Regions from separate parts of the Aeromonas sp. ASNIH7 genome, predicted to be linked through region 1. Evidence: predicted binding sites of a transcription regulator. Region 1 holds the regulator's gene; each other region holds the start of a gene.

Region 1 (9,565 bases):
AGCCAGGTGACCGGCGATCTCATTCGCTACGACATCGTCAAGCAGAAGATGATTGCCGAGAGCAAGGGGCCCACCCAGCGCGTCAAGACGGTGTTCCTGCCGGATCAGGTGGAGAACTTTGACAAACCCGCCGATCAGAAGAAGTAGGAAACAACAGCCATGGCAGTGTTAAAAGCAACGGGTCTGCAAAAGAGCTACAAGCGCCGCATGGTGGTCAGCGATGTGAGCCTGGAGGTGGGAACGGGCCAGATCGTGGGCCTGCTCGGCCCGAACGGTGCGGGCAAGACGACCTCCTTCTACATGATCGTGGGCCTGGTGCAGCGGGATGCTGGCCTCATCACCATCGACGAGCAGGACATCAGCCTGCAGCCCATGCATATCCGTGCCCGCAATGGCATCGGCTATCTGCCTCAGGAGGCCTCCATCTTCCGGCGCCTGTCGGTGTTCGACAACTTGATGGGGGTCATGCAGACCCGCAAGGGGTTGAGCCGCGAAGAGCGGGAGGATAAGGTCGAACAGTTGCTGGAAGAGTTCAATATCACCCATATCCGCGACAGCCTGGGCCAGAGCCTCTCGGGTGGGGAGCGGCGCCGGGTGGAAATCGCCCGGGCGCTGGCGGCAGAGCCGAGATTCATTCTGCTCGATGAGCCTTTCGCAGGTGTTGATCCTATTTCAGTCATCGATATCAAAAAGATCATCCAGCATCTGAAAGAACGCGGGTTGGGTGTGCTGATTACGGACCACAACGTCAGAGAGACGCTGGATGTGTGCGAGAAGGCCTACATCGTCAGCCACGGCAAGATGATTGCCGAGGGCGCGCCGGCCGATATCCTCGCCGATGAGCAGGTCAAGCGCGTCTATTTGGGCGATCAATTCAGTCTATAGTAAGGGGGCACCCCTCATTTTTGTTAGGTGACTGCCTCGCTGAACATAAGGATATCCCGACGTAGATGAAGCCGACATTACAGTTGCGTCTCGGTCAGTCCCTGACCATGACGCCACAATTACAACAAGCGATTCGTCTGCTCCAGCTCTCCACCCTGGAACTCCAGCAGGAAATTCAGCAAGCGCTCGACAACAACCCCTTGCTGGAGCAAGAGGAGAACGAGGCGCAGGAAACCAGTCAGGCAGAGACACAGGACGCCAGTCAACTCGACTCCAGCGATGCCATGGCCCAGGAGAGCATGCCGGATGAACTGCCGGTGGACACCACCTGGGACGAGGTCTACTCGGCCGGTACAGCCCAGAGTGCAGGCCCCATCCATGACGGGGAAGACAGCGTCTATCAGGGGGAGACCACCGAGAACCTGCAAGACTACCTGCTGTGGCAGATGCGGCTCACCCCGTTCAGTGATGTGGATGCGGCCATCGCCCTTGCCATCATCGATGCCATCGACGAATCCGGGTATCTGACTGCCACCCTCGAGGATATTCAGGCTGCAGTCAGCAGCGAGGAGGTAGAAGTCGAACTGGATGAGATCGAAGCCGTGCTCAAGCGGGTGCAGCATTTCGATCCGGTCGGCATCGCCGCCCGTTCGGTGCAAGAGTGTCTGCTGATCCAGCTCGGCCAGTATTCGCCGGACCTGCCCTGGCTCGACGAAGCCAGAGAGGTGATCCGCGAACACATGGACCTGCTCGGCAATCGCGACTACCGCACCCTGGCTCGCAAGACCCGCCTCAAGGAGAGCGATCTCAAGGAGGTGCTGGATCTCATCCAGCAACTGGAGCCCAGACCCGGCAACGGCATCATCCAGAGTGAATCCCAGTACGTGATCCCGGATGTGTCCGTGGTCAAGAAGGGCAGCAAGTGGGTGGTTGAACTCAATCCGGATTCTGCTCCGCGCATCCGTGTCAACGAGGCCTATGCGGCCATGGCGCGCAATGCCCGCAGCAGCACGGATACCCAGTTCATCCGTTCTCATTTGCAGGAGGCCAAGTGGTTCATCAAGAGCCTGGAGAGTCGTAACGACACCCTGCTCAAGGTGGCCAGCTGCATCGTCGAGCAGCAGCAGGGCTTTTTCGAGTACGGCGAAGAGGCCATGAAACCCATGGTACTCAACGACATCGCGGAAGCGGTGGAGATGCATGAGTCGACCATTTCACGGGTCACGACCCAGAAGTACATGCATACGCCCCGCGGCATTTTTGAACTGAAGTTTTTTTTCTCCAGTCACGTCAATACGGAGGGAGGAGGAGAGTGCTCATCGACCGCTATTCGCGCCCTGATCAAGAAGCTGGTGACGGCGGAAAACCCCGCCAAGCCGCTTAGTGATAGCAAGATCGCGGATTTGCTGGCCGAACAGGGTATTATGGTGGCGAGACGCACGATCGCAAAGTACCGTGAATCCTTGTTGATCCCGCCATCCAATCAGCGCAAACGCCTGGTTTAGGCAAACAAAAGGAAGACGTTATGCAAATTAACCTGACCGGACACCATGTCGAGATTACCGAAGCTCTGCGTGATTATGTGAACAACAAATTTGCCAAACTCGAGCGTCACTTTGACCATATCAACAACGTACACGTGGTGTTGAGCGTCGAAAAACTGAACCAGATCGCCGAAGCCAAGCTGCATGTCAGCGGGGGAGAGGTGTTCGCCAATTCGCAGCATGCCGACATGTATGCGGCGATTGATACCCTGCTGGATAAACTGGATCGGCAGATCATCAAGCACAAAGATAAGTTAAATCAAAAATAACTATGCAACTTGAACACATACTGAGTCGGGACTGCACCAAGAGTGCGGTCCCTTGTACCAGCAAGAAACGCGCGCTCGAGATCATCAGTGAACTGGCCGCAGAGCGCCTCGGCGCTTCCCGCCAGGTCCTGTTTGAAAGCCTGCTGGCGCGAGAAAAGATGGGTAGTACCGGGATCGGAGCCGGTATCGCCATCCCCCACGGCCGGATTGACGACGCCTTCGCGCCGACCGCCGTGTTGATGACCTTCTCCGAGCCCATCCCTTTCGATTCTATCGACAATCAACCGGTTGACCTGCTCTTTGCATTGCTGGTGCCGGAAAGCGAGTGCAAGCAGCACCTCAAGACTCTTTCCCTGATGGCATCCAAACTGGGTGACAAGGCCGTCTGCCGCCAGCTGCGCCAGGCGACCAGCGACGAAGAACTCTATCAGATCATGACGTCGGCCTGAGGCCGGGTCTGACACAGCCACGTTGGCGTGAGGGGACAAGATGCAGTTAATTGTAGTAAGCGGTCGTTCGGGCTCCGGCAAGACGGTGGCCCTGAGGGTGCTCGAGGATCTCGGGTACTACTGCGTGGACAACCTGCCGGTCAACCTGCTGCCCCAGTTGATCGTGTCGGTGGAGAGCCAGTATGACAAGCTGGCGGTCAGCATCGACGTGCGCAACCTGCCTGCCCAGGCAGACAGGCTGGAGAACCTGCTGAGCCAGGTGCGCAACGAGGGGCGAGTCAAGTTCTCGAGCTTCTTCTTCGATGCGGACAACGCGACCCTGCTCAAACGCTACGGTGAGAGCCGCCGTCTGCACCCTCTGTCCCGCAACAAGCTTTCGCTGGACGAGGCGATCCGGGAAGAGACCCACCTGCTGGCACCGCTCTCCTCGACCGCCGACCTGCGCATCGACACCACCAACCTCAGCATCCACGATCTCAGCGAGCTCATCAAAACCCGGGTGCTCGGCAAGAAAGAGAACGAACTGGTGCTGGTGTTCGAGTCGTTCGGTTTCAAGTACGGCATTCCCAAGGATGCGGACTTCGTGTTCGACGCCCGTTTCCTGCCCAACCCGCACTGGATCCCGGAGCTCAAGCCCTTCACCGGCAAGGATGAGCCCGTGGCCAACTACCTCTCCAGCCAGCCGGATGTCATGCTGTTCATCCAGCAGATCGAGAATATGCTGGGGACCTGGTTGCCCCACCTGGAGCGCAACAATCGCAGCTATGTGACCGTCGGGATCGGCTGTACCGGCGGACAACACCGCTCGGTGTTCATCGCCGAGCGGCTGGCCAGCGCATTCCGGTTGCTTGGCAAGAACGTGCAGATCCGCCATCGCACGTTGGACAAGCGTTCAAACCCCGCCTGACAGATCCACAGGATGCTCAGATGACCGTTTCCGCCTCGGTAGAAGTCAAAAACAAGTTAGGCATTCACGCCCGACCGGCCATGATGCTGTTCGAGCTGGTGCAGGGGTTTGATGCCCACGTGCTGCTGCGCAACGAAGAGGGAGTCGAGGCCGACGCGGACAGCGTGATCGGCCTGCTGATGTTGGACTCCGCCCAGGGCAAACAGGTGGAGGTGCAGGTGGAGGGCCCCGAAGAGGTGGAGGCCCTGGCCGCCGTGGTGGCGCTGTTCACCTCGGGCTTCAATGAGGAGTAATACGCCTCGGCGTGCTCAAGGTGCGCTGCGAGCCAGCGCCTTGAAAGCGGCAAAATCCCGACAAGCCAGCAGACTTCTGCTGGCTTTTTCGTTCATCAGTGCCAGAAACAGATCATAAAGTCCCATGGCTTCCTCATAATCCGCCTTGGCGATGGCCAGCACGAAGATGAGGGTAGCGCTCTCGCCGTTGCCCCAGTCGATCCCCTGGGGGGCCAGCACGGTATAGACCAGGGTGCGGCGCGCCAGCAGGCCGAGGGAGTGGGGCAGAGCGATGCCGTCCCCCAGCAGGGTGGAGACGATCCGCTCCCGCTCCTGCAAGGATCCCCGGAATCCGCTCTGCACCAGATCCTCCGCCTCAAGCTGGCTGCAGATGCGATCAAACAGCGCCCCCTGGCTGATGGGTTCATCAAGCATCATGAAGTGGTCGGCATCGAAATACTTGTCGAGCAGATAGGGACGGGTGCGATCGACGAGCACCAGCTTGCCGAGCTGCTCCAGCTGGTATTGGGTCGGGAAGGGGGAGACCTGCACCACGGGAGCATTCTTCTCGCTCACCTTGAGGGTGCTGATGACGAAATCCTGCTCGACTCGCACCAGTCCTTCATAGTCCCGCACCGACTCCAGCGTGGTCAGCAGCAGTTGGGGGTATTCCCGCCGGATGCGTGCTTCCAGCACCCGGAAGGTGGCGTTGCCCGCATCGCACAGCAGCAGCGCCTGGGGGCGCCGGGTGTAACCGATGTCGTAGTGGCGCTCCAGGCCGACCCCGATGTGGATCACCAGGTAGCCGATCTCGTGGTGGGTCAATCGGTAGGGGGTCTGCCTGATCCACTCAGAGATGGCCGCCAGGGTGATGTCGTAGGCGAGGGGGTAATACTGCTTGATGTGATCCGCCAGGGGATTGTGGCTGCCAATCTGGTATTTGACCCGCAGCAGCATGGCGCCGATGTGGGTCTGCAGGTCGGCTCGCAATTGCGGGTCGCCGCGCAGGTCATAGGGGTAGTGCTGGTGGATGTAACCCAGCAGGTGTGCAGTCAGTTGCTCGCTCTCGGCCGCCATGGCCGGGCTGAGCAGGGGCGTCTCTGCAGTGAGGCGAGCCTGGATCTGGATGGCGAGACAGGCGATCTCTTCCTGCACCGGTGAAGTCAGGGTCGGCAGCTCGGCATAGATGTCGCGGGCCACCACTGCCAGGGGGGGGTGATGTCGTCGCTGGCAAACTGGCGCAACTCGTGGCCAGACGCCTGGCGAAGCAGGGCGACGGCACAGTAGACGGTGACTTGCTGCAGGCTCTCGTCGGCCAGGCGTAGCTGATGGCGACCGAGTTGCTCGTGAATGTGGTTGCCCACTACCTCCAGCGTCTTGCTGGGGCAGAGGGTGGGCAACAGGCTCTGGAGCGGATGCTGGTGCAGCAGCTCCTGGCAGAGCAGTTGGGTGAGGCAGGCGCGGATCGCCATCTCGCTTCCCGCAATGCGCATCCCCACCCTGGGTTTGCTGTCGATGGTGAGCCCGAAGTGGGCGAGCCGCTCCCGCACCTCCGTCATGTCCCCTTGCAAAGCCGCCCGGCTCAGATACCAGGTGTCCGCCAGCTCGTCGAGCTTGATCCCCTGTTCCGCCGTCAGCAGCAAGACCTGGAGGTGCAGCACCCGCTCGCGGCTGGTGCGAGGCAGGGGGCTCTCCTGCCCCTGGGCGGCTAGCAGCGCATCGAACAGTCCCTGATTGTAGATCTTGAGCTGGTAACCGCTGCCCCGCTGATGGATCAGGTGGGCGCCCCGGGTGGCAATGAGCTCGTTCAGGGTCGCCACGTCGGTACGCACGGTGCGGGTGGACACATTGAGACGGCGAGCCAGCTCCTCTTGTGGCAGGGGCTCGGCGTGAAGCAGGGCGAGCAGTTGCTGGAGTCTGGGGTGGGGCAGCTTGGTCATGAGGGGGTGGGGACTCCTGTCGCGCATGGTGGGTCGATGTTAACAAGGGGGTCATTAACAAGCCAGGCACCGCCCAGTGACCGGGTCGGTGCCTGTGGGGTTGCTATGCCAGCAGTGCCTTCACCATGGCGAGGAGGGTACGCACATCCTCCGGCCTGGTCTGGCCACTGACACTGTCGATGATGGAGCTGTAGACGTGGGGGATCATCTTCTCGACTCCTGCCTCCAGCGCGATCCGCACAATCTCCTCGAAGTTCTCAAGATCGATGCCGCCGGTGGGCTCCAGCCAGAAGCCGTGGCGGGCACAGGCCTCGGCCACAGCCTGATACTCGGCGCGGCAGGCGAGTCCCCCCATGGGGAAGAACTTGACCGAGCTGCCCCCCATGTCCTTGAGCAGGGCAATGGCGGTATCGATGGGGACGATGCCGTCAGGCTGCTGGCTACTCAGGGGGCCAGTGGAGATCTTCACCATGCCGGGGGTGCCGGTGGGGGAGACAAGGCCATTGACGAGGGTGTCAGCTTGACCGAGCAGCGCCCGGCTGGCCCCGACCCCGGTGAACACCTGATTGACATGCTGAGGCTGCAACTGGCGGGCTAGCTCGGCCACCATGGCGGACTGGCGCGGATCACCGGCTCCCAGCCCGATGGAGAGGGCGTTGTCGATAAGTTTGGCGTAGGCCTGCATGTCGGCGACGGCAGAGGGGATGTCCGGGTAGTTCTTGGATAGCACACCGACCAGGACGTGGCCCTCGGCAGCCTCATAAATGTCGACGGCATTCTCTTTGGAACCTGCCAGCACGTTGAGGCAGACCCGATCGCTGTAGTAATTGGGGGTAAGAGACATCAGTTGTTCTCCTGAACGAGGTGGGCAATGGCGGAGTGGATCTGGTCGAGCTGGGGCTGGGTGACGCTGCGCACGTCTATCTCGATGTGCCCCTCGTTGGCCTTGTAGCCGCGGCAGTAGATGGCGGGGGTACCCTGTTGCAGACGGGAGACCACTTCCACCGTGGTCATGCCGATCTGCTGGTGGTCGAAGGCGATGTCGGTGCGGGCGATGTCGCGCCCCGCGCTGTCCCACACCACCTTGGCGCTGACGCCGGGCAGCTGGTTGAGGCGCTCGATGAAGGGGGTCATCTTGGCGACCATGGCGGTGCCGCTCTCCTTCTCTTTGGCCAGGTAGCGCTCGATGGCGTGGGTCAGGCCGAGGATCCCCTCCTTGCCCACCTTCATGGCACGGCCGATGCCGTTGGCCTGCTGCTTGACCCACTCCACATACTGACGTCTGCCGAGCACCAGGCCGCTGGTGGGCCCTTCGATGGCCTTGGCACCGCTGTAGATGACCAGATCCGCCCCCTGGTTGTAGTAGAGACGCAGATCCTCTTCGGCCGCTGCATCGACGATGAGCGGGATCCCGTGGGCCTTGGCCACCTCGGCCGCCTCGGTCACCGACAGAATGCTCTTCTGTACGCAGTGGTGGGACTTGATGTAGAGGATGGCGGCGGTATTGGCATGGATGGCGGCGGCCAGCTGGGCGGGTGAGCACTCGTTGGCGTAGCCTGCCTCCACCACCCTGCCGCCCCCCAGGTTGACCATGGTGCCGACGGGGGCACCAAAGTTCACGTTGTGGCCCTTGGGCAGCACGATGTCGCTCGGCACGTCGTGGGCATGAGCATGCAACTGCTCGAGGCGATAGGGGTCGCCGCGCACGATCACGGCGGCCACCGACTGGGCGATGCCGGCGCTGGCGCAGGAGACCACCACCGCATCTTCAACGCCCAGCAGATCGGCCAGGTAGGCGCCGGTCTTGTTGACCAGATCCTTCACCTCGAAGTAGTGGCCGAGGCCGAAGTTGACCGCATCGACCACCTCCTGCTCGGGGGTGGAGACGCCGAGGATGGTCATGCGCCCGGAGGCGTTGATCACCGGTTTGAGCCGGTATTTCTCATACACAGAAGGCATGGTGTGATTTCCCGTAGTGAGTCAGAACCAGTTCGCCGCCCACCAGGGCGGCGAGAGGGAGCAGTTGCCGGTCACCGTTGCGGGTGCCGGCCTCGGTATCGGTAAAGAGAGTGGGGCCGCAGCTCACCTCGAACAGGGTGATGTCTGCATCGGCGCCCACCTCGAGTCGCCCCTTGCCGGGCAGGCGCAGGGCATCGGCGGCCTGGTGAGTGACGCAGGCGAGCACCTGCTCCAGGGTCATGCCGATGGCGAAGAACTTCGACATCACGTGGGCAAGGCTGTAGACGGGCCCCTTGATGCGGTTCTTGCAGTAGATGTCTGAACTGATGGTGTGGGGCAGGATGCCCTGGGCAATGGCCAGCTCCGCCACTTCGAAGCTGAAGCTGGCGCCGCCGTGGCCGATGTCGAGCAAGAGTCCCCGCCGCATCGCTTCGCGTACCGCCTGGCGCAGTTCACCCGCCGGGGTCAGGATGCGGTTGGGCTTGCCGTTGAAGCAGTGGGTCAGCAGATCGCCCTCCCCCAGCAGGGCGACGATCTCGTCCAGATCCGGCGGCGTGTTGCCCACGTGCACCATCAGTGGCAGGTTGCCATTGGCCTGCTGGATCTGCTTGGCCATGCGCAGGGGTTGCAGACCGCTTTCACCCACCACGCTGCCGCTCATGCGCGCCTTGATGCCGACGATGAAGCCGGGATGGCGCCGGATGGCCGCCTGGGCGAGGGCGGGATCGATGTCTGCCGGATCCGCCAGCTCGTTCTGGCGCAGCAGGCCGATGCGGGATATGTTGAGCAGGGCGTGCACCCGGGTCTTGCAGCCGGCGGCGAGACGCTGGAAGTCGTCCACGTCGTCGGCCCCGGTACTGCCGGCGTCGATGACGGTGGTGACGCCGGATTCCACGCCCACCTTGTCCGGCTCATCGTGATAGAGGGGGGAGGCGGGGTAGCAGTGGGTGTGGCCGTCAATCCAGCCGGCGCTCACATGGACCTGCCCGCCCAGAGTGAGGGTTTGCTTCGCCTCTGTGCTTTCTGGCAGCGAACCCAGCGCCGCTATCTTGCCATGCTTGATGGCGACGTCGACGAGCTGCCCGTTTCCCAGGCGTCCCGCCCTGATGATCGTGTCGTACATGCTGATATCCCTCTTGTAACCTGCTTGCGCTCTTACTGCGAGACCGCTTCCAAGGCTCATGTGTTGCTCTTCACCTTGCTGACGACCTCTCGCGACAGAGCGCAAACAGGTTCTTGAATGCCGCCCAAGAGACGGCCTTGGATTAAGCCAGGGCGATGGGGAAGACGGTCCCGAACATCATGGCCCCCAGGATGGCGCCGCCCGTGATGGGCTTCTC
Region 2 (9,565 bases), 180 kb from region 1:
GTTGAGGTAATCGGCGATGTCGTAGCCGTTGTCCACCTGGGGGGAGACGTAGACCGGGGTCAGCCAGAGGGCATCGACCCCCAGCGTCTTGAGGTAGTCGAGGCGGGCCATGATCCCCTTGAGATCACCGGTGCCACGGGCGCCGGAATCCTGAAAGCTTTTGGGGTAGATCTGGTAAATCACGGCGCTTTGCCACCAGGGTGTCTGTGTCATGGTTGGTTCGCTCATTGGTTGAAACCGGATTAGTTGGAACAGGGCAACGATAAAAGGCGGAGCCAGGGCTCCGCCGAGGTTGTGTGGATCAGGCCGTGGTCAGATCCAGCTTGCCGGCAGCCTGCTGGCGCTTGTAGACCAGCAGGGTCAGCAGGGCGGGGACCACGATGGCCACCAGCATGGCGATGGCGTAGATGCCCCAGTATTGCGGCTGGATGGAGAGGATGCCTGGCAGGCCGCCCACCCCGATGCCGTTGGCCATCACCCCGGCGAAGCCGCAGATGAGAGCCGCACAGCTTGAGCCCACCATGGCGCACAGCATGGGGAACTTGTACTTGAGGTTGATGCCGTACATGGCCGGCTCGGTCACCCCGAGATAGGCGGAGATGGCGGCCGGGACCGAGATCTCCCGCTCGTTCTCCTTGCGGCTGATCAGGATGATGCCGACGACCGCAGACGCCTGGGCGATGTTGGAGAGGGCGATCAGCGGCCAGATGGGGGTGCCGCCCATGCTCTGCATCAGTTGCAGGTCCACCGCGTTGGTGGTGTGGTGGATGCCGGTGATGACCAGGGGCGCATAGAGGAAGCCGAACAGGGCTGCGCCGATGGGGGCAAACGAACCCGTCATGGCCGCCTTGGCGGCAAAGCCGACGCCGTCACCAATCCAGCGGCCGAACGGACCGATCAGGGCGTGTGCCACGATCACCGCCAGCAGCAGGGAGATGAAGGGCACAATCACCAGGTAGAGATAGGCCGGGATGATGCGCTTGAGGCTGGTCTCCACCCATGCGAGGAAGACACCCGCCAGCAGGGCCGGAATGACCTGGGCCTGATACCCCACCTTCTGGATGACGAAGAGGCCGAAGTCCCACACTTCCGGGGTCTGCTGGCCGATGCCATAGGCGTTCATCAGTTGCGGCGACACCAGCGTGATACCCAGCACGATGCCGAGGATCTCGGAGCCGCCCATCTTCTTCACCGCAGACCAGCAGACACCCACCGGCAGGAAGTGGAAGATGGCTTCACCCAGCAGCCAGAGGAAGGCGTGCACCTGGGCCCAGAACTGGCTGATCTCGGTGAGGGTGTGGGTGCCGTCGTCGAACATCTTGATATCGCCGATGACGTTGCGAAAACCCAGGATCAGGCCGCCGGTGATGATGGCGGGCAGCAGGGGCACGAAGATCTCCGCCAGGTGGGAGATGCCGCGCTCCAGCGGATTCATGTTGTGGCGGGCGGCCTGTTTGGCGGCCTCCTTGCTGCCGCCGCTCACGCCGATCTCCTGGGTGAGCGCCTTGTACCACTGATCCACCTCGTTGCCGATCACCACCTGGAATTGGCCGCCCTGGGTGAAGCTTCCCTTCACCGAAGGGATGGTCTCGATGGCCTTGGGATCGGCCTTGGCCGGATCGGCCAGCACGAACCTGAGCCGGGTCAGGCAGTGGCTGACAGTGGTGATGTTCTCTTTGCCGCCGATCCGCTCGATCAACTGCGCCAGATGCTGTGTGTTGACTTTTGACATGAGCCTTCCCTCTGTGACTCCATGAATAATGGTCGTGTCTTTACCGGCTGGCCAAGGACCGCCCGTTTATTGGTATCGTTCCCAATCAGCATGAAGCCAGTGGCTGGCATCGGCAATGGGAACGTTCCCAATTCGTGGCGCTGGTCACAAAAAGCGCAAAACGCCGGGAATGGAGGAAAAGATAGACTACAGGGGCTGACAGGGGGCGATGGTCGCTCTGGGGGGCTGCCCCTCTTCAATCTGGTCGAGCAGCTGTCTGGCGGCCAGGATGCCGGCGTCCTTGTAGCCGAAATCCAGGCTGAGGGTGTTGGCAAAGAGGAACGTCAGCATGGGATTGCTGCCAAGGCCGCTCACCAGGATGTCGGTGCGCCCCTGCTCCTGCAGGTATTTGGCGGCGCCGATGGCCAGGGTGTCGCTGGCACAGACCATGGCCTGGGTGGTGGGGGTGAGCAGCTCGGCCGCGAGCCGATAGCCGCTTTGCAGACCGAGATCCCCGAGGGCGCTGCGGGGCGTGCGCCCCTGTTCCCGACAGTAGTCGAGGTAAGCCTGATGCCGACGCAACCCGGTGGTGAGATCGCTGCGTTCCACCCCGAGATAGGCGACCTCGGTCAGGCCACGCTCTCCGAGGTGGGCAAGCACGGCGCGCACCGCCCCGTCATCGTCGAAGCAGACCGACGAGAAGCCGGGGCGCTCGCGGGCCATCAGCACCAGTTTCTCCCTGAGCGGCGCCATGGCGGCATAGTCCAGATCGTTGAAGGCAAACAGGATGATGCCGTCCACCCCGCGCCGCTCCAGCACCGCCAGGTGCTCGCTCACCTTGGCGGGGGAGAACTTGCTCTCCATCAGCACGGCGTCGTAGCCACGCTGGTAGAGGGTCTCCAGCATGCCGCGCACCGCCTGGTTCTCGGAGCTGGAGTCGAGGCGCGACACCACGATGCCGACCACCTGCTGGCTCTGGCTGCGCATGGCCCGCGCCGATTTGCTCGGGACGAAACCGTGCTGGGCGATCACCGATTCGACCCTGGCCCTGGTCTGGGCATTGACCTTGGGATCCTGATTGAGCACCCGGGAGACGGTCGACTTGCCGACCCCGCTGAGGCGAGCGATATCGAGGATGGTCAGTTTCTTTTCCATGGGGGATCCGTGACAGGGGAGGGCGACAATCGGGATGCAGACATTGTTGTGATTAACTCCTGTGAATACAAGCCCATGGCGTTAGAATGCCCTTTCCCAGGCGACTTTCTTCGCCGTTGCACAGGACGCGCATCATGGATCTGTTGGCAAGTCTGCACTTCTCTCTCTCCATCACGGGCCCCATCTGTCTGGTGCTGGTACTCGGCATCTGGCTCAAGCGGCTGGGTCTCTTGCCCGACAGCTTCGTCGAGTCCGCCTCCCGTCTGGTGTTCCAGGTCACCCTGCCAGCGCTCTTGTTTCTCAGCATGGTGCGCACCGATTTTTCCACCATGCCGAGCCCCTGGCTCATCCTCTACGGCCTGCTCGGCACCCTCGCCGGTTTCCTGGTGCTGGAGGTGCTGGCGGCCCGCTTCATCAGCGAGCAGAAATTGCGGGGCATCTTCGTGCAGGGCAGCTTTCGCGGCAACATGGGGATCATGGGGCTGGCCTATGTGCAAAACGCCTACGGCCCGGAGGGGATAGGGGCCGCCGCCCTGCTGGTGGGCTCCATCACTGTGCTCTACAACGTGCTCGCGGTGATCACCCTGACCCGCAGCCTGGGGGGCGGAAAGGGGCTCGCCCCCATACTCAAGGGGATCGTCAAAAACCCCCTCATCATCGCCATTCTGGCGGCCCTGCCCTTCGGTCTGCTCGGCATCGAACTGCCCCAGCTGGTCATCACCACGGGCAACTATTTCGCCAACATGACCCTGCCGCTGGCCCTGCTGTGCACCGGCGCCAGCCTCAACCTCAAGGCCCTGCGCGGCGGCGCCATGCTGACCGGCTGGGCCACGGTCAACCGGTTGTGCTGCATCCCCGTGCTGCTGGTGCTGGGGGCCTGGGCGCTCGGCTTCAGCCCGCAGGCCCTCGGCATCCTGTTTCTCATCAGCTCTACCCCCACCGCCGCCGCCAGCTATGTGATGACCCGTGCCATGGGCGGTGACAGTGCCCTCGCGGCCAACATCATCGCCACCACCACCCTGGGCTCGCTCGTCACCACCAGCCTGGGGGCCACCCTGATGAACTACCTGGGACTGATGGGGTGATGGGGCGCCGCCATGATGCACGACCCGGGGTTGACGGGATCGGCATTCGCCCTTGACCTTGCCGGAGGCGGCAGCTTTAGGCTGATTGCACATCGACAGAGGAGAGAGCCCATGACCATCGAACTCACCGTTACCGGCATGTCCTGCGGCGGTTGCGCTGCCAGCCTGCAAAAGGCCCTGCTGGCCCAGCCAGCAGTCCGCACCGCCACGGTCGACTTTGCCAGCCGCAAGGCCGTCATCGAGAGCGAGCTGAGCAAAGCCGAGTTGATCGCCCTGATCGAGGCGAGAGGCTTTCAGGTAGAGTGAATTATCACTTAATTGGTATAAATCAGACTAATATTCTGTTTACTTCTTTTTATTGGTGAGAATGATCACTTAAATCCCGTTTAAAAAGAATAAAAATGCTGCAATTCCCTCATCCAAAAGGATTGCAGCATGACCCTTCCCATTCGCAAGACCCTGATCGCCGCCGTACTCGGCCTGACCCTCTCCCCCATGGCCATGGCGGGCCATGGCGCTGCCCAGCGTGCACATTCTGGCCACCGGCGGCACCATCGCCGGGGCGGGCCAGTCCGCCACCCAGTCCAACTACGAGGCCGGCAAGGTGGCCATCGAGACGCTGATCGCCGCCGTGCCCGAGATGAAAAACGTGGCCGACGTGCAGGGTGAGCAGGTGGTCAAGATCGGCTCCCAGGATATGAACGACGAGGTGTGGCTCACGCTGGCCAAGCGGGTCAACGCGCTGCTGGCCAGGGATGACGTGGACGGTATCGTCATCACCCATGGCACCGACACCATGGAGGAGACCGCCTACTTCCTCAACCTGACCGTCAAGAGCGACAAGCCGGTGGTGCTGGTGGGCGCCATGCGCCCCTCCACCGCCATGAGCGCCGACGGCCCCATGAACCTCTACAACGCCGTGGTGACTGCCTCCGACCCCGCCTCAAAGGGGCGTGGCGTCATGGTGGCGATGAACGACACAGTGCTGGATGCCCGCGACGTCACCAAGACAAACACCACAGGAGTGCAGACCTTCGCTTCCCCCAACTTCGGCCCGCTCGGCTACATCCACAACGGCAAGATCGACTACCAGCGCAGCCCGGCCCGCCAGCACACCAGCAAGACCCCGTTCGACGTGAGCAAGCTCGACAAGTTGCCCCAGGTCGGCATCGTCTACAGCTACGCCAACGCCTCGGACCTGCCGGCCAAGGCCCTGGTGGATGCCAAGTTTGACGGCATCGTCAGTGCCGGGGTGGGCAACGGCAACCTCTACCACACCCTGTTCGACACCCTGGCCAAGGCGAGCAAGGACGGCATTCGCGTGGTGCGCTCCGCCCGCGTGCCGACCGGCTCCACCACCCTGGATGCGGAGATCGATGATGCCAAGTACGGCTTCGTCGCCGCCGAGACCCTGAACCCGCAGAAAGCACGGGTGCTGCTGATGCTCGCCCTGACCCAGAGCAAGGATCCGGCCCAGATCCAGCGCTGGTTCCAGCAGTTCTAAGACCTCGGATCGGTCTGATTGACACTACCCCGTGAGATGAAGGGCAGGATGGGATCCTGCCCTTTCTTGTTGCGCCAGAGGCAGAGGCCGGCCCTCAGCTCATCATCAGCCAGCCGCAGAAACCCAGGTAAATCAGCCCCACCAGGGCGAGCCTGCCCGCCGTCATCCGCTCCCGACTGAACCCCCACCACAGCAGCGTGACCGCCAGCAGAGTGACCAGGGAGGAGGCCATCATGGTGCTATCCAGCAGCCAAGGGGTGAACAGCAGGCAGAACGCCTTGGGAATGGTGCCCTGGATCATCATGGCCCCCGATATATTGGCCAGTGCCAGCCGGTGTTTGCCCTGCCGCACCCAGATGAGCACGTTCATCAGCTCGGGCATTTCGGTGGCCACCGGGCTCAGCAACAGGGCCGCCAGCACCGGAGAGAGGCCGAACAGCTCGCCCATGCTCTCCAGCTGATGGACGAACAGCTGAGCCGCCAGCGCCACCACACCGAGCGCCACCAGGGTTTGCAGCAGCACCTTGCCGAGCGCCGGGATCCTGGCGTGCGGATCCAGCTTGAGGGGGGAGGGCAATTCGGCATCGTGGCTGTCGGTCTGTTTCAGCTCACGTCGCACATAGAGGAGGTACATCAGCACGAACAGGGGGGCCAGCCAGGTTTTACCGGTGAAGGCCACCATGCCAAGCAGCACGGCCAACAGGAAGATGCCAGCAAACCAGGTCTGATCGCGGCCTATCTCCCGCTGCACCTCGCCATTGATGGCTCTGTGCTCCCGGCTCATGCACAGCAGCAGGGTCACGCCGACGGCAGCATAGCCTATGGTGGCCAGCACCAGCGGGCCGCCGAGGGCCGCACCTATGCCTATCTGCTGCTGGGCGGGGGCATCCCCCATCAGCAGGGCGGTCAGGGTGACGATGCATTCGGGCAGGGCCGTGCCGAGGGCGGCCAGCAGAGAACCGGTGGCGCTTTGGGACAGTTTGAAATGATGGCCGGTCCATTCGATGCCGTTGACGAAGTATTCACAGGCCAGATAGATGGTGACGGCAGAGATCAGAAATAACAGCAGGGTGATCAGCATGATGAGTAACCGCCAGGCGAGCAGAACAACCGATGGACCCGATACGGCTCGCCCGGCTGGCGTGCATATCGAGGCCAAAGGTCTTGCAGGACGATAGGTGCTATCGCCGCCCATGCCATGGATCTGTGGATCCAAGAGTGTTGACATGGGCCCTGCCCGGATTTCGGGCGGGTTGCTACTCCCCAGTGACAGTGCGGGCTTTTTACCAAGTGGCTCGGTGAGGCGCAAGGCCAACAGGGGATGATCCGCGCGACAAGTTGTAAAAGGATGTGACAACCCCTCGACTCTCCCGTCCGGGATCCTGATCTTTTTACGGGAATCCTTGTGCTGGCACAGCGATTGCTACGAGTTGGCTACTGTCCACATTGACTTGGGAAGGGTGAACGATGAAACGGTGGATCCAACATTTTTACCAGCTTAATCGCCTCAACTGGCTGATGGTCTGGCTGCTGCTTTGCTGCAGCATCATCCTGCTGTTTCCGGCCGGATTGATGAAAGGTGCCGTGAGCCAGTGGGCCACGGCTCATGCGGCCTGGCTTGGGGTCGGCATGTTGATCGCCATCTCCTATTTCTGCAGTCAGGGCTTCCTGATCGCCTGGGAGTGGGCCTGTGACGAGTGGCAGTCCCGCCGCCAGCAGGATCAACTGGCCCAGATGATTGGCTTCCTCGACTTCAACGAGAAGGCGGTGCTGCGGGAGTTCGTACTGCAACGGAAAAGCGTCATAAACCTGCCGATCACCGAACCCGCCGTCAAAAACCTGATGGATGCCGGCGTGCTCACCTACGCCTACGGCAAGCCGGCGCGAGAGAAGGAAGACGAGAACCAGATCCGCGCCCTGATGATCGCCCTGCCGGCTCGCCCTCTGCTGACCTACAAGGTTCTGGGACTGTCGCGGGGCAAGATGAGCGACGAGCAGGTGGAGCAGATCATGAACGCCAGACCCAAGTTCGCGCAGAAGAGCCTCCAGCGCTGACCTTTCCCCATCCCCATAAAAGAAAAGAGCCGGACATCTGTTCCGGCTCTTTGCTGTCTGGCGTTGCTTATTCGGTTCTGGCCTTGAGGTAGCCGGCGTAGTCGGGCACCTGGACGCTGAATGCCTGCTGCATGTGCGGGCTGTCCATGATGAAGTCCGCCGTCGCCTCGTTGGTGGCGACCGGGATGTTCCAGACGGCCGCGAGGCGCAGCAGGGCCTTGACGTCAGGATCGTGGGCGGCGGGATTGAGGGGATCCCAGAAGAAGATCATCACGTCTATCTTCCCTTCGGCGATGAGGGCGCCGAGCTGCTGATCCCCTCCCATGGGGCCGGAGAAGAGGCAGGTAATGGGCAGCTGCGCCTTCTTGCCGAGCAGGGTGCCCGTGGTGCCGGTCGCATAGAGATGGTGGAGCTTGAGCTCCTCCTTGCGGCGCAGCACCCAGTTCAGCAGAGGGGCTTTCATGTTGTCGTGAGCCACCAGGGCAACCCGTTTGTGGGGCGCCATCTCGCGTGCAATCAGTTCCATGGAGGTCATCCGTAGCAAAATGATGGGAATGGGGTCGTATCCTAATCGAAAGCGGCGCCTGCCGCTGCCCCATGCATCGTAACTGTGATCCCGGAGGCGGTTCAATCCGGCGCCTGCCATCCTGACAGCCTCTGGCCTGCCTTGTCAGCAACCAGGTTGGCTACCGTATCGTTGGGCAAGATCTCTGCCGCTGGTGCCATGAAAAAACCCGCCTGGGCGGGTTGGGATTGTCTCTTGATGTCATCGCGATTCAGGATGACTCGGCATGGAGCTGGGATTGCTGGTAGTTTTCCAGACCGATACGGGCGATGAGATCGAGCTGGGTTTCCAGCCAGTCCACATGCTCCTCTTCATCTTCCAGGATCTCCTGGAACAGGTCGCGGCTGACGTAGTCCTGCACGGACTCGGCATAGGTGATGGCGACTTTCAGGTCGGGGATGGCGTCCATCTCCAGAGACAAGTCACAGCGCAGCATCTCTTCCACCGTCTCACCGATGCGCAGCTTGCCCAGATCCTGCAAGTTGGGCAGCCCTTCCAGAAACAGCACCCGCTTGACCAGCTCGTCGGCATGTTTCATCTCATCGATGGATTCGTGATACTCCTTGTGCCCCAGCCCCTTGAGGCCCCAGTCATCATAGATGCGGGCATGCAGGAAGTATTGGTTGATGGCAACCAGCTCATTGGCCAGCACCTTGTTGAGGTGGGCAATGATTTTGGGATCTCCTTTCATCGACATTACTCCTCGTTTTCGAGCCTAGGCAACGATCACTAGAGCTTAGTCCAGAAACATGACCATAACGTGATGGGGGAAAGTCGTCCCCTGGAGGGCAGAAGGAGAGATGAAGATGAGAAGTCGGCGGTTTTACGCCACTTCGTAATAGAGCGGTGCCTGCTCTGACTCCATCTTGTCGATTTCGGTAGCGATGATCTCCATCGCCATGCGCACACATTTACCACATTGGGCACCGACTTCCAGCGACTGTTTCAACTGTCGGAATTCAGTCTTGCCTGCCTGTACCGCCTTGCGGATCTGGTTATCTGTGATGCCGCGGCACAAACACACGTACATAATCTGGACCTCATGCTGGAATGAGATGAAATCTAAATGAGAATAGTTCGTAGTGCAAAGAACGAATGGTAATAAGATCCCGTGCTTGCCAGTGATTCCACCCTTGGGGAGAATGCCTTTATAAGAGAGGATGCGAACATGTTCAAAAAACTATTCAATGCCCTGTTCAAGGGAGAGATCGCCCAGAGCCCCGAGGTTGAGCCCATCGAATACATGGGCTATCTCATCTATCCCGAGCCCATGGCGGAAGGGGGGCAATACAGGCTGGCAGGTCGCATCACCAGGGAGATCGACGGGCAGTTACAGACCCATCGCTTCATCCGCTCCGATCTCTTTGCCAACCCGGCGGATGCCGAGCGCTTCATGGTGCAAAAGGCCCATACCTTCATCGACCAGATGGGGGAGCGCATGTTTGAACCCCGTGTGAAGCCAGACGCCAGCCCAGCTCCATGATGTCAGC
Region 3 (9,565 bases), 190 kb from region 1:
CGTTGTGGACCAGCTCCTGGTTCAGACGCTCCAGAATGTTGCGGGAGGTGACGAACTTGCCTTCTTTACCGGCGAACGGCGAGGTGTTGACCTGGAAGGTCATGTTCACGGTCGGCTCGTCAACGGAGAGCGGCGGCAGGGCTTCGACGGCACTGTTGTCACAGATGGTGTCGGAGATCTTCAGCTCGCCCAGACCGGTGATGGCGATGATGTCGCCCGCTTGCGCGTCGGTCACTTCGGTACGGGACAGGCCCAGGTAGCCCAGCACCTGACCTACCTTGCCGGTACGCGGTTTGCCGTTGGCACCGACGATGGTGACCTGCTGGTTGGTCTTGACGCGACCACGAGTGATGCGGCCGATACCGATGACGCCCACGTAGGAGTTGTAGTCCAGCTGGGAGATCTGCATCTGGAAGGCACCGTCAACGTCGCCCTTCGGGGCTTCCACGTTGTCGACGATGGCCTGGAACAGGGGTTCCATGTTCTCGGACGGGACGTCCTGATCCAGGGTGGCCCAACCGTTCAGTGCAGAGGCGTAAACAACCTTGAAGTCCAGTTGCTCATCGGTGGCACCCAGGTTGTCGAACAGATCGAAGACCTGATCCATTACCCAGTCAGGACGAGCACCCGGACGGTCGATCTTGTTGATGACCACGATGGGCTTCAGACCCTGGGCGAACGCCTTCTGGGTCACGAAACGGGTCTGCGGCATCGGGCCGTCAACGGCGTCGACCAGCAGCAGCACGGAGTCAACCATGGAGAGTACGCGCTCAACTTCACCACCGAAGTCGGCGTGACCCGGAGTATCCACGATGTTGATGCGGTAGTCGTTCCAGCGGATCGCAGTGTTCTTGGCGAGAATGGTGATGCCACGTTCCCGTTCCAGATCATTGGAGTCCATGATCCGTTCCTGACCTTCGCTGGTGCGATCCAGAGTGCCGGATTGCTGCAGCAGCTTATCAACCAGAGTCGTTTTGCCGTGGTCAACGTGCGCAATAATCGCAATATTGCGTAAATTCTCTAACATTCTCGCCTCAAATCACCGGGTAAAATTGGGCGCTAATTGTACTCTCGCCTTTGTGATCTGCCTAGCAGAATTGCAACACATTCACGCACAACAAAGGATCAGGATCATGGACCCCGCAGCAAAAGGCTGCTTAGATGGCCTGGATACGCTGGCGCACCATCTCGGTGCACCAAAACGATCCAAGGTTGCACCACTTTAATGCAGCAACCGGCATGAGAACGGGTTTCTCGACAGCCTGAAACGGTGCAAGTGCCCTGAAATCAAGCTGTCACAAACTTGGCACGATACTGGCTTATGTGAATGTGACGACGCATTCACCCAAAGAGTTTTAACACCGGAGGTTACTTAGCATGTCAGCCCAGAACGTTTTGGCCCTGATCCAGGAACACGAAGTCAAGTTTGTTGATCTGCGTTTTACCGACACCAAGGGTAAAGAGCAGCACGTATCCATCCCTTCCCACCAGGTTGACGAAGACTTCTTCGAAGACGGCAAGATGTTCGATGGTTCCTCCATCGGCGGCTGGAAGGGCATCAACGAGTCTGACATGGTGCTGATGCCGGACCCGGCTTCCGCCAAACTGGACCCGTTCACCGAAGAGACCACTCTGAACATCGTCTGTGACGTGCTTGAACCCGCCACCATGCAAGGCTATGACCGCGATCCGCGCTCCATCGCCAAGCGTGCCGAAGATTTCCTGAAGTCCAGCGGCATCGCTGACACCGTGCTGTTCGGGCCGGAGCCGGAATTCTTCATGTTCGACAACATCACCTTCTCCAACACCATGGGCCACAGCTTCGTGAAGATCGAATCCGAAGAAGCTGCCTGGAACTCCGGTACCGACTACGAGCACGGCAACAAGGGTCACCGTCCATTCGTCAAGGGTGGTTACTTCCCGGTTGCCCCGGTTGACTCCTCCCAGGACATCCGTGCCGCCATGTGCCTGGTGCTGGAAGAGATGGGCCAGGTCGTCGAAGCTCACCACCACGAAGTGGCGACCGCCGGTCAGAACGAGATCGCAACCCGCTTCAACACCCTCACCCTGAAGGCTGACGAAGTACAGGTCCTGAAGTACGTGATCCACAACGTGGCCCACGCCTACAACAAGACCGTCACCTTCATGCCGAAACCCATGTTCGGTGACAACGGCTCCGGCATGCACTGCCACCAGTCCCTGGCCAAAGACGGCGTCAACCTGTTCGCAGGCGACCTGTACGGCGGTCTGTCCGAGATGGCACTGCACTACATCGGCGGCATCATCAAGCACGCCAAGGCCATCAACGCCTTCGCCAACCCAACCACCAACTCCTACAAGCGTCTGGTGCCGGGCTATGAAGCACCGGTCATGCTGGCCTACTCCGCCCGCAACCGTTCTGCCTCCATCCGTATCCCGGTCGTGCCGAGCCCGAAAGCCCGCCGCATCGAAGTACGCTTCCCGGATCCGGCTGCCAACCCGTACCTGGCCTTCGCTGCCCAGCTGATGGCCGGTCTGGACGGCATCATCAACAAGATCCATCCGGGCGATGCCATGGACAAGAACCTGTACGATCTGCCGCCGGAAGAAGCCGCTGAAGTGCCGACCGTTGCCGGTTCCCTGGACGAAGCGCTGTCCGCACTGGATGCAGACCGTGAGTTCCTGACCCGTGGTGGCGTGTTCAGCGATGACTTCATCAACTCCTACCTGGAACTGAAACAGCAGGATGTTGACCGCGTGCGCATGACTCCGCACCCGCTGGAGTTCGAGCTGTACTACTCCGTCTAATCCGCTTTCCCATGACAAACCCGCCATCTGGCGGGTTTTTTTTCATTCTGGCAACGGAAATACCGCCAAACGGGCACGATCGTGCAGAAAGATGATCCCGTTCACGGAGCCGTACCACCCTCGGCTGTTCACACCCCGACCCCGTGGTTTTTCTCTGATAGGATTAAGGTGAACCCCGTCAAGGAGAGATGGATGAACACTGTACCCTGGCTGCTGAGCCTCCTGCTGATGGCCTCCTGTTCCGCACAGGCCGCCCGCGTCTACTCCTGGGTCGATCCCCAGGGGGTGACCCACTACACCGATGCCCCTCCTCCCGGCAAGAGCGCAAAAGAGGTGGACCTGCGGGTCTCGCCGCTCATCGGCACCGCCCCCCACTCGGTCCAGGTGGACAACTTCAACAGCCTGACCGGTGTCGATGCCAGGAAAGCCCTGGAAGCGGCTCCCCTGGAGATCGACCTCATCTCTCCGGAACCGGGCAGCACATTGCGCGACAATACCGGCAACATCGTCTTCCAGGGCGAGATCTCTCCCCAGGTCCCGGTGCAATACGATGTGCGCCTGATCCTGAACGGCAAGGCGGTGCCCCTGGTTCACAACAGCCTGGCCATACGGGTGGAAAACCTCGATAGGGGCGCTTACGAGGCACGGCTCGAGTTGCTCGCCAAAGACGGTACGATCCTTGCTAAATCTAAGCCAACCACCTTTTACCTGCACAGGGCGTCGGTGAATCAGGCTCCCAGAGCCGCCCCCAAGGCCAATTAGGGGTGATGTGACGCACCGATGCGGGTAAACTTGATGCACTATATTGGTGCATTCCAGGTGTACAGCACCGTTTTAGGGAGAAACCTGTGCCAACCCGCTCGGACAACGCCAAGACACTCTTGGACAATCTGCTGACCGCCGTCATTCTCATGGATGAACGTCTCTGCATTCAATTCGTCAACCCGGCGGCAGAGCAGCTGCTTTCCCTCAGCGAACGACGACTGATCGGCATCGAACTGCCCCACCTGCTGGAGCACATCTCTCTCGATCTGCAGCGTTTCAAACAGTGCCTCATTTCGGGGCAGGGCTTCACCGACAGCGAAGTCACCCTGGTGGTGGAGGGGGAGCCCAGGCTGGTAGAGATCAGCGTCAGCCCCATGGCCGATCATGAACAGCGACTGATGGTGGTAGAACTGCGCAAGATCGATCAGCAGAAGAAGATCAGCCAGGAGCTGCAGCAACACGCCCAGCAGCAGGCCGCCAAGGAGCTGGTGCGCGGCCTGGCGCACGAGATCAAGAACCCCCTGGGGGGATTGCGCGGCGCGGCCCAACTGCTGCAAAAGGAGTTGCCCGACCCGGCCTTGCGTGAATACACCGGCATCATCATCGAGCAGGCCGATCGCCTACGGGTGCTGGTCGACAGGTTGCTCGGTCCCCAGCGTCCCGGCCGTCACCAGATGCACAACGTTCACTCCGTGCTGGAGCAGGTGCGCCGTCTGGTGGACCTGGAGCTGCCGCCGCAGATCCGCATCGAGCGGGACTACGACCCCAGCATCCCCGAATTCGAGATGGAATCGGACCAGCTGCAACAGGCGTTCCTGAACATAGTGCGCAACGCCGCCGAAGCCCTTGGGGATCAGGACGGCCTCATCCGCATCAAGACGCGCACCGCCTTCCAGATCACCATCCATGGCCAGCGCTATCGCCTGGCGGCCGAAATCAAGATCATCGACAACGGCCCCGGCATTCCCGACGCCATTCGCGACACCCTCTTCTACCCCATGATCACCGGCAAGGAAGGGGGAACGGGCCTGGGCCTCTCCATCGCCCAGAACCTGATCGATCAGCACAAGGGTCGCATCGACTGCATCAGCTGGCCAGGCCACACCGAATTCACCATTTATTTACCACTTCGCAAATAAGGGAACCTCATGACAGCAAAAGTGTGGATCGTCGATGACGACAGCTCCATCCGGTGGGTTCTGGAGCGCACCCTTGGCAGCGAAGGCTTCGAATGCGAAAGTTTCGCCGACGGCGAAGCCCTGCTGAGTTCACTGGAGATGCGCTCACCGGACGTGATCCTCTCGGATATCCGCATGCCGGGCATCGACGGCCTGAGCCTGCTGGAGCAGATCCATCGCCGCCAGGCCGATCTGCCCATCATCATCATGACGGCCCACTCGGACCTCGACAGCGCGGTCAACGCCTACCAGCGCGGTGCCTTCGAATACCTGCCCAAGCCGTTCGACATCGACGAGGCGGTCACCCTGGTACGCCGGGCCGAGAACCACCTCAAGGAGCAACGTACCAAGCGCAAGGCTCGCCAGCAGGAAGCCACCACCACCCCGGAGATCATCGGCGAAGCCCCTGCCATGCAGGAGGTGTTCCGCGCCATCGGCCGGCTGTCGCGCTCCAGCATCTCGGTGCTCATCAACGGCCAGAGCGGTACCGGCAAGGAGCTGGTTGCCCATGCCCTGCACAAGCACAGCCCCCGGGCCCACAAGAACTTCATCGCCCTCAACATGGCGGCCATCCCGAAAGATCTCATCGAATCCGAGCTGTTCGGCCATGAGAAGGGAGCCTTCACCGGCGCCAACAACATTCGTCACGGCCGCTTCGAACAGGCCGATGGTGGCACCCTGTTTCTCGACGAAATAGGCGACATGCCGCTGGACGTGCAGACCCGGTTGCTGCGGGTACTGGCGGACGGGCAGTTCTACCGGGTTGGCGGCCACCAACCGGTGCAGGTGGATGTGCGGATCATTGCCGCCACCCACCAGAATCTGGAGAAGCGGGTCGCCGACGGCGAGTTTCGGGAAGACCTGTTCCACCGCCTCAACGTCATCCGCATCCATATTCCGGCCCTCAAGGAGCGCCGGGAGGACATCCCCCAGCTGGCCCAGCACTTCCTGCTGCGAGCCGCCAAGGAGCTGAACGTGGAGGCCAAGAGCCTGCACCCGGATACCCAGACCTACATCAGCCGCCTCCCCTGGCCGGGCAACGTGCGCCAGCTGGAGAACGTCTGCCGCTGGCTGACGGTGATGGCCTCGGGCCAGGAGGTGCTGGTAGGCGATCTGCCCACCGAGCTGCTGACTCCCATCACCAGCACCGCCGAGCCGGGCCAGCCCGCCCTGACCGGTGGCTGGCAGCAACAGTTGCAGGACTGGGTGGCCGCCAAGCTGGCGCTGGGGGAGACCGATATCCTGGCGGATGCCATGCCCCAGTTCGAACGGATCATGCTGGAGACGGCACTGGATCACACCCACGGTCACAAGCAGGAGGCAGCCCGCCTGCTCGGCTGGGGCCGCAATACCCTGACCCGCAAGCTCAAGGAGCTCGACATTCCCTGAGCCCGCGGGAAAAACGATTCCCATCACGCCTTGAGGGAAAGCCTGACCAATCACACCCCGTTTGCTTGCAAACGGGGTATCTTTTTCAGGCGCCCCGCCTAGAATGGCAGGCTTTCCAACCCGACTCGCAGAAGGTGCCCCATGATTGACAGATCCCTCCCCCTGACCGACCTGCATCGCCATCTGGATGGCAACATCCGCCCGCAGACCATTCTCGAGCTGGGACGTCAGCACAACATCCGACTGCCGGCCGATGAGCTGGAAGCCCTGCGCCCGCACGTGCAGATCGTCGAGAACGAGCCGAGTCTGGTGGCCTTCCTGAAGAAACTGGACTGGGGCGTGGCCGTGCTGGCCGACTACGATGCCTGCCGCCGGGTCGCCTACGAAAACGTGGAAGATCTGCTGCGTGCCGGGATCGACTATGCCGAGCTGCGCTTCAGCCCGGCCTACATGGCGATGACCCACAAACTGCACCCACAGGGCGTGGTCGAAGCCATCATCGACGGCGTGGCCGCAGGCAGCCGTGACTTCGGCATCAAGACCAATCTCATCGGCATCATGAGCCGTACCTTCGGCACCGAGCAGTGCAAGCAGGAGCTGGATGCCTGTCTGGCTCATCGCGATCGCCTGGTCGCCATCGATCTGGCCGGCGACGAGCTGGGCTTCCCGGGCGATCTCTTCACCGACCACTTCCGCCGGGTGCGGGATGCAGGCATGCGGGTCACCGTGCACGCCGGTGAAGCCGCCGGTCCCGAGAGCATGTGGCAGGCCATTCGCGAGCTGGGAGCCGAGCGCATCGGCCACGGCGTCAAGGCCATCCAGGATCCGGCCCTGATGGCCTATCTGGCCGAACACCGCATCGGCATCGAGTCCTGCCTCACCTCCAACCTCCAGACCACCACGGTGGCGAATCTGGCCGATCACCCGATCCGCCAGTTCCTGGCCGCCGGCGTGCTGGCCTGCCTCAATACCGACGATCCGGCGGTGGAGGGGATCGACCTGCCCCATGAATACGAGGTGGCTGCCCCCGCTGCCGGCATGACGGTGAGCGAAATCCGCACCGCCCAGCAGAACGGCCTGATCCTGGCCTTCCTGAGCGAAGCCGAGAAGGCCGAGCTGAGTGCCCGCGCGGCTCAACGCTGAGCAGGGGTAAAACCCAATAAAAAAACCGCCGAAAGGCGGTTTTTTATTGTCCAACGACATTGCCCGGCCTAGATCACCCGGGAGAACTGCTGCTGGCGCGCCTTGTTGCGCAGGTAGACATCGAAGCACATGCAGATGTTGCGGATCAGCAGCTGACCGGTGGAGACCACCTCCAGCCCCTCTTCGGTCATGCGCACCAGACCGTCGTCGATGAAGGTCTGCAACAGATTGAGATCCTCGGCAAAATACTCCTTGAACACCAGGCCGTGGGCCTGCTCCACAGCGGCGAAGTTCAGGGAAAAATCGCAGATGAGGCGCTTGATCACCTCACGACGGATCAGATCGTCCCGATTGAGGGAGCACCCCTTCCACTGGGCATGGCCTAGTGACTCGACCTGGGCGTAGTAGGTTTTGAGATCCTTCTGGTTCTGGGAATAGGCATCCCCCATCATGCTGATGGAAGAGACCCCCAGCCCCAGCAGATCGCAATCCCCCTGGGTGGTATAGCCCTGGAAGTTGCGATGCAGCTTGCCTTCGCGCTGGGCGACCGCCAGCTCGTCATCGGGCTTGGCAAAGTGGTCCATGCCGATGAACTGATAACCCTGGCCGGTCAGGAAGGCAATGGTATCTTGCAGCATGGCCAGCTTCTCCTGCGGCGCCGGCATGTCCGCTTCTTTCAGCTTGTGCTGGGCGGCAAAACGGCTCGGCAGGTGGGCATAGTTGAAGATGGAGAGGCGGGCCGGGTCGGTTTTGAGCACCTCTTCCAGGGTGTGATGGAAGCTCTCCCGGTTCTGGTGCGGCAGACCGTAGATGAGATCCAGATTGGTGGAGCGGAACCCCAGCTCGCGGGCACGGACCAGCATGGCGCGGATGAAGTCGTTGTCCTGCTCCCGATTGACCGCAACCTGGACCGCCTTGTTGAAGTCCTGAACGCCAAGGCTGATGCGGTTGAAACCGAGCTCCCGCAGCACATCCAGCATGGACAATTCGATCTCGCGGGGATCCACCTCGATGCTGATCTCCCCCTCCTCGGCGAAGTGGAAGTGCTCCCGCAACATGGCCATCAGGCGACGAGTCTGGGGTTCGCTCAGATAGGTGGGTGTGCCGCCACCCCAGTGCAGCTGGGTGACCAGTCTCTCCTTGAACAGGGGGGCCTGGGCCTTGATCTCCTGTTCGAGGTAGTCGAGGTATTGATCTGCCTTGTGCTGGTGCCGGGTAATGACCTTGTTGCAACCGCAGTAGTAGCAGAGCTTGTGACAGAAGGGGATGTGCACGTAGAGAGACAGATTGCGTGCAGGATACTGGCCCGCTGCCTGGACAAAGTCCGGATAGCCGAACCCCTCGTTGAACTCCAGCGCAGTGGGATAGGAGGTATAACGCGGACCACTGTAGTTGTATTTTTCGATCAGGGCCTGATCCCACACAATCTGTTCTGCTTGCACGCTTGCTTCCTCTGTCTTTGTCATGGGCTCACCGGCTTAACTGAAAATCCTTCAGTCTGGCGACATCCTCAAGGATCTGCGCCTCCAGCTCGGCCTCGTAGCCGCTGCGTTCGAGATCCATCTTCATCACTTCATTGCGCTTGAGTGCCCGCCTCGCCTCATGGGTCGGCATCTCCTTCACCTTCTCATAGAGGCCGTAGAGCCCCGGGAACTCGGTGGCAAAGGCGCGGCCCCCCTTTATTTGCAAGGCATCCAGCAGATTGGTCAGCCGGATGGCGCCTTCTGAGTAGTCGCACTGACCATCTCGTACCGCGTGGGCGATCACCCTGACACTCTCCAGGATCCGCTCGTTGCGGGCCGCAATGGCGTGCTGCTGCATCTCTTGCTGGCGTTTGAGACGCGCCATCAGGGTGCCGGCATAGACGGCAAGCCCCAGCAAAATCAGGCCACCCAACAGGGCGGCCAGCATCCATCCACTCATCACTTTTTCTTCGGCTCGGGTTTGGCTTCAGGCTGGTAGTCCGCCTGAGAGAAACGCTCCCACAGCTCCTCTTCGGAGGCAGGCTGACTCGGCTCATCAAAATCGGCATCATCAAAATCCATGTCGCCATCTTCGTCATCGTCGTTGTCGATGATACCGAGCTCGTCCATCAGCTCCTGATAACGGTCAACCCGCTGATCGACCCATGCCTGCTCTGCGGCCTCCAGGGTTTCACCGGCATCCAGACGATCCAGCAAGGCATTGAGGCGATCATCATTTTCGATGGACGCCAGCTCCTGCTCGGGGGTCATCACCACCCGCTTCTCTTTCGCAGGCTTGGTCGCCACCGGCTTGCTGCCCTTCTCGTCGGCAATCAGCAC

Evidence for each region. Region 1 encodes sigma-54, which starts transcription at its own class of promoters, with help from an activator protein. Its sites were predicted from a motif close to TGGCACNGTTTTNGCTT; they were not measured.
Region 2: C2U47_RS06675 (superinfection exclusion B family protein) is a predicted target of sigma-54. The motif match lies at 6,865-6,881, and genes of this name have one in related genera.
Region 3: glnA (glutamate--ammonia ligase) is a predicted target of sigma-54. The motif match lies at 1,305-1,321, and genes of this name have one in related genera.

Annotation. Positions count from the first base shown of each region.
Region 1 is NZ_CP026226.1:1,625,552-1,635,116, reverse strand. It holds gene lptA (lipopolysaccharide transport periplasmic protein LptA) at 1-147, shown strand, start outside; gene lptB (LPS export ABC transporter ATP-binding protein) at 160-885, shown strand; gene C2U47_RS07665 (RNA polymerase factor sigma-54) at 951-2,390, shown strand; gene hpf (ribosome hibernation promoting factor) at 2,411-2,698, shown strand; gene ptsN (PTS IIA-like nitrogen regulatory protein PtsN) at 2,701-3,147, shown strand; gene rapZ (RNase adapter RapZ) at 3,188-4,054, shown strand; gene npr (PTS phosphocarrier protein NPr) at 4,075-4,347, shown strand; partial or broken gene C2U47_RS07640 (BglG family transcription antiterminator) at 4,363-6,266, opposite strand; gene dagF (2-dehydro-3-deoxy-phosphogluconate aldolase) at 6,370-7,110, opposite strand; gene C2U47_RS07630 (DgaE family pyridoxal phosphate-dependent ammonia lyase) at 7,110-8,225, opposite strand; gene C2U47_RS07625 (amidohydrolase/deacetylase family metallohydrolase) at 8,209-9,348, opposite strand; gene C2U47_RS07620 (DUF4310 family protein) at 9,491-9,565, opposite strand, start outside.
Region 2 is NZ_CP026226.1:1,444,964-1,454,528, reverse strand. It holds gene treC (alpha,alpha-phosphotrehalase) at 1-213, opposite strand, end outside; gene treB (PTS trehalose transporter subunit IIBC) at 302-1,732, opposite strand; gene treR (trehalose operon repressor TreR) at 1,919-2,866, opposite strand; gene C2U47_RS06695 (AEC family transporter) at 3,001-3,951, shown strand; gene C2U47_RS06690 (heavy-metal-associated domain-containing protein) at 4,063-4,257, shown strand; partial or broken gene ansB (L-asparaginase 2) at 4,387-5,455, shown strand; gene C2U47_RS06680 (sodium:calcium antiporter) at 5,550-6,536, opposite strand; yybP-ykoY riboswitch at 6,625-6,732, opposite strand; gene C2U47_RS06675 (superinfection exclusion B family protein) at 6,923-7,510, shown strand; gene C2U47_RS06670 (methylglyoxal synthase) at 7,578-8,036, opposite strand; gene bfr (bacterioferritin) at 8,287-8,766, opposite strand; gene C2U47_RS06660 (bacterioferritin-associated ferredoxin) at 8,899-9,105, opposite strand; gene C2U47_RS06655 (HlyU family transcriptional regulator) at 9,244-9,558, shown strand; gene C2U47_RS06650 (tRNA(Met) cytidine acetyltransferase TmcA) at 9,558-9,565, shown strand, end outside.
Region 3 is NZ_CP026226.1:1,819,246-1,828,810, forward strand. It holds gene typA (translational GTPase TypA) at 1-1,027, opposite strand, end outside; gene glnA (glutamate--ammonia ligase) at 1,378-2,787, shown strand; gene C2U47_RS08635 (DUF4124 domain-containing protein) at 2,980-3,549, shown strand; gene glnL (nitrogen regulation protein NR(II)) at 3,636-4,691, shown strand; gene glnG (nitrogen regulation protein NR(I)) at 4,701-6,119, shown strand; gene add (adenosine deaminase) at 6,261-7,262, shown strand; gene hemN (oxygen-independent coproporphyrinogen III oxidase) at 7,331-8,704, opposite strand; gene C2U47_RS08660 (DUF2489 domain-containing protein) at 8,733-9,173, opposite strand; gene yihI (Der GTPase-activating protein YihI) at 9,185-9,565, opposite strand, start outside.